DNA from 2 places in the Pseudoduganella lutea genome. Region 1 is predicted to be linked to the other one. Evidence: predicted binding sites of a transcription regulator. Region 1 holds the regulator's gene; the other holds the start of a gene.
What was found. Region 1 encodes LexA, which represses DNA repair genes until DNA is damaged. Its sites were predicted from a motif close to ACTGTATNNNNATACAGT; they were not measured.

Region 2: a site for LexA is predicted at 1,065-1,082, ahead of EWM63_RS15575 (putative DNA modification/repair radical SAM protein). Genes of this name have one in related genera too.

What each region holds. Positions count from the first base shown of each region.
Region 1 is NZ_CP035913.1:4,725,329-4,727,530, reverse strand. It holds gene priB (primosomal replication protein N) at 1-30, opposite strand, end outside; gene rpsF (30S ribosomal protein S6) at 45-431, opposite strand; gene lexA (transcriptional repressor LexA) at 846-1,535, shown strand; gene EWM63_RS20090 (hypothetical protein) at 1,726-2,202, opposite strand, start outside.
Region 2 is NZ_CP035913.1:3,676,307-3,678,508, forward strand. It holds gene dnaJ (molecular chaperone DnaJ) at 1-11, shown strand, start outside; gene can (carbonate dehydratase) at 168-836, shown strand; gene EWM63_RS15575 (putative DNA modification/repair radical SAM protein) at 1,095-2,202, shown strand, end outside.

The sequences.
Region 1 (2,202 bases):
GATCAGGCCAGTGAACTTCAGCTCGTTCAGCAAGACTCCCGGATTTAGGCTGCAGCAGCTGCCGGAGCGGCCGCGGCTTCAGCGCGGTGGCTCTTGGCGGCGTCTTCACGCTGGACCGACTTCATCATCGGCGAAGGAGCGGTTTCCGCTTTCTTCATCTTGACGGTCAGGTGACGCAGCACGGCATCATTGAATTTGAACGCGGTTTCCAGTTCGACCAGCGTGTCGTTGTCGCACTCGATGTTCAGGCAGATGTAGTGTGCCTTGGCCAGTTTCTGGATCGAGTACGCCATTTGACGGCGGCCCCAGTCTTCCACGCGGTGGACGTTACCGCCGCGCGACGTGACGCTGGCCTTGTAACGTTCGATCATCGCGGGCACTTGCTCGCTCTGGTCCGGATGGACGATAAATACGATTTCGTAGTGACGCATGCAAACTCCCTTAAGGACTGTTGATAGCCCACCCTGGCGTCAAGACAGGTGTGGGAAGAGGTAAGCCCGCTAGAATAGCAGATATTTTCACCAATGGCTAGCCGCCCGGCGGTCCGCCACCGCCGCCGCCAGGCTGTCGGCAAGCCATTCCGCCGTTGCACGTCCGCTGCGAAACCGCTGGCGAAGCGGGGATGTCGTGGAGCATGGTCCACGCCCGCGTAACGGAGATTGCCTGCCCCCGCCCACACCTTCCTGGCATGGGTTTTCTGCAACATTTCCCGCAAATTGGTGCCTGTCACCGGTTTTCATGAAATATTTCTGCGCCTGAATCGTGTTTTCTCTTGCAATCGCGCAGGCACTGTACAAAAATACAGACTGTCTATATCCACAGCTATTTTTACGGCTACTCGCATCATGATCAAGCTCACCGCAAGGCAGGAACAAATTCTCAACCTGATCAGGGATGCCATCGATACCACCGGCTTCCCGCCAACCCGCGCCGAGATCGCCGCCGAGTTGGGATTCAAGTCGGCCAATGCGGCCGAAGAGCACCTGAAGGCGCTCGCGCGCAAAGGTGCGATCGAAATCACGGCTGGCACGTCGCGCGGCATTCGCCTGCTGGGCGACCGTGGCGTGCGGGCGGCGGGGCCTTCTGCGCCCGCGGGCACGCCGGGCAGTGCGCATGCAACCGATTACATGCCGCAGGTGCCCGCGGCGCTGCTGATGCAACTGCCGCTGATTGGCCGCGTGGCTGCCGGTTCGCCGATCCTGGCGCAGGAAAACCTGGAAAAAACCTACAGCGTCGACCCGGCCCTGTTCTCCGCGAAACCCGATTTCCTGCTGAAGGTGCGTGGCGAATCGATGCGCGACGTGGGCATCATGGATGGCGACCTGCTGGCGGTCAAGAAGGTCGATAGCGCCAAGAATGGCCAGATCGTCGTGGCCCGCATCGGCAGCGAAGTCACCGTGAAGCGCTACCGCCGCACCGGCGCCACGATCGAGCTGCTGCCGGAGAATCCGGACTTCAAGATCATCACCGTGAAGCCCGAAGATGAATTCGCGCTGGAAGGCCTCGCGGTCGGCTTGCTGCGCGCCTGGCACTGACGCTTCACGTTTGCTCTCCTGTCGTGCCGGCTTGCACCAGCCGGTACGGCATGCGTCATGCCGGCTCGCAATGGCCGGCACGACACCTGTTCGCCAGCGACTTCCGTCACGGCGCCCTGCTTCGCGGGCCTGCCTTATTGGCTGTCTCTACGGCTGTCTCCACAGCTACTTCAGATGCTACCTCAGCGCCCTACCTCGACGGCGGCCGCACTGCCACCTTCCCCTGGGCCTGGTCCACATACACGGCATACCTGCCGAAGAAGTCGGCGCCGAGGATGCCGTCGGGCTGGAAGAACCCTGGCAAGGGCATCAGGTAGGGCGTGATCGCCGCCCCGCCCGGCAACGAGACGGACACGAAGCTGCATGGCTTGTCCGGCCCGAACACATCGCAGCGGGTCGGCCGGTCTCCCTGCTTCTCGACCGATTGCGGCTTGACGATCGAGATGTTGGCGGCGGAATCCAGCACCAGACGGTAGCGGGCACGCTCGTTCGACAAGCTGGCGACGATGCCTTCGTGCACCCGCTCATGGGCCAGCGGCTGCCAGCCGGAGCCCGGCTCGAGCGGCGCGCCGAAGCGCAAGGTGCGGCCGGACTGGTCATACACGAAAGGCTGCCTGGCGAAAAGGCCGAGGCCGACGACGGAGTGCGGCGGCAGGCCGGCCCCCTT
Region 2 (2,202 bases), 1.0 Mb from region 1:
TTTTTGAATAAGCTTTTGGGAGCGGGCGAAAGCCTGCGCCAAGAGACCGCTACCAAAAAAGTACGTTCGGCCGACAGCACCCGGATCGGGTAAACTGGCAGCTGATTCTACGGCCGCCGCGTTGCAAGGCAGCAACCGGCGGCCTTGTTACGTCTGAAAGGAGCATCATGAACGATACCAAGCCCTCCGACCTGCGGGAACTCCTCAACAACAACCGCCGCTGGGCCGACTCGATGGTCCAGCGCGACCCCGAGTTTTTCCACCGCCTCGCCAACCAGGCGTCGCCGGAATACCTGTGGATCGGCTGTTCGGACAGCCGCGTCCCCGCAAACGAACTGCTCGGCCTGCTGCCGGGCGATGTGTTCGTGCACCGTAACATCGCCAACGTCGTTGTCCACTCCGACCTGAACTGCCTCTCCGTGCTGCAGTTCGCGATCGAAGTGCTAAAGGTGAAACACGTGATCATCGTGGGCCACTATGGCTGCAAGGGCGTGCATGCCGCGCTGACCGGCGCCCGCGTGGGCCTCGTCGACAACTGGCTGCGCCACGTGCAGGACGTGAGCCAGAAGCACGAGCGCTACCTGGGCAGCGTGCTCGACGAGCGCGTGCGCAGCGAAAAGCTCGTGGAGCTGAACGTGGTGGAGCAGGTCGTCAACGTGTGCTCGACGACCATCGTGCAGGACGCCTGGGACCGCGGCCAGCAATTGTCCGTGCATGGCTGGGTCTACGGCATCAATGACGGCCACCTGCTCGACCTGGAAATGACGATCAGCGAACTGCCCCAGCTGCAAACCAGGCTGAAAGACCGGCTGGCCAACCGCTACAGCGCCGCCTGAAGAAAAGCCAGCGTCAAAAATTGGGGACGGACCCTGTTTTCCAGGAAATTTCTTGGAAAACAGGGTCCGTCCCTATTTTTGTATTTGTGAGCCCGCACACGCTATGTGCTCGGCAATATTGCCCGGAAAATGGAGACGTACCCCATTTTCCGGGCAACTTTTGCCTGAACCGCGGCTGACCCGCTAATCACCGCTGCTTGTACCGTGTCCTGAACAGGCTTCCGTTATACTGTATATCTGTACAGTTGGGTGCCAATGATGGAGCTGAACGACAAGCTGGAAATCCTCGCCGATGCGGCGAAATACGATGCCTCCTGCGCCAGCAGCGGTGCGCCGAAGCGTTCGTCCGAGGGCAAGGATGGGCTGGGCGCCACCAATGGCATGGGCATCTGCCACAGCTATACGCCGGATGGCCGTTGCGTCTCGCTGCTGAAGATCCTGCTGACGAATTTCTGCGTCTACGATTGCCAGTATTGCGTCAACCGCCGCACGTCGAACGTGCCGCGGGCCCGTTTCACCGTGCAGGAAGTGGTGAAGCTCACCGTCGATTTTTACCTGCGTAACTACATCGATGGCCTGTTCCTCAGTTCGGGCATCATCCAGTCCGCCGACTACACGATGGAGCAGCTGGTCGCCGTGGCGCGCGAATTGCGCGAGGTGCACCAGTTCCGCGGCTACATCCATTTAAAAACGATTCCCGATGCCGACCCGGCCCTGATCGAAGCGGCCGGCCGCTATGCCGACCGCCTTTCCGTCAACATCGAATTGCCCACGCAGGACAGCGTGCAAAGGCTGGCGCCGGAAAAGAACGTCCACACGATCAAGCTGGCGATGGGCAATATCCGCCTGAAGCTGGACGAGAAGGAAAACGAGCCGAAGGCACCGAAGTTCGCGCCGGCCGGCCAGAGCACGCAGATGATCGTGGGCGCCGATGCCAGCGACGATGCGCGCATCCTCACCACGGCCGAAACGCTGTACGGCAGCTACAAGCTCAAGCGCGTCTACTACAGCGCGTTCAGTCCGATTCCCGAAAGCCCGAAGAGCGTGCCGCTGGCACCGCCGCCGCTGCTGCGCGAGCATCGGCTGTACCAGGCCGACTTCCTGTTGCGCAGCTATGGCTTCCAGGCGAAGGAACTGTTGCCGGATTCCGGCAACCTGCCACTCGACATCGACCCGAAGCTGGCCTGGGCACTGACCCATCGCGAGCATTTTCCGATGGACCTGAACCGCGCCGAGCCCCAGATGATCGCGCGCATTCCGGGCATCGGCATCCGCAACGCGCAGCGCATCGTCGAGTTGCGCCGCATGCGGCAGGTGCGGTGGGCCGATCTCGCGCGCCTGCGTTGCAGCATGAAGAAGGTGGCGC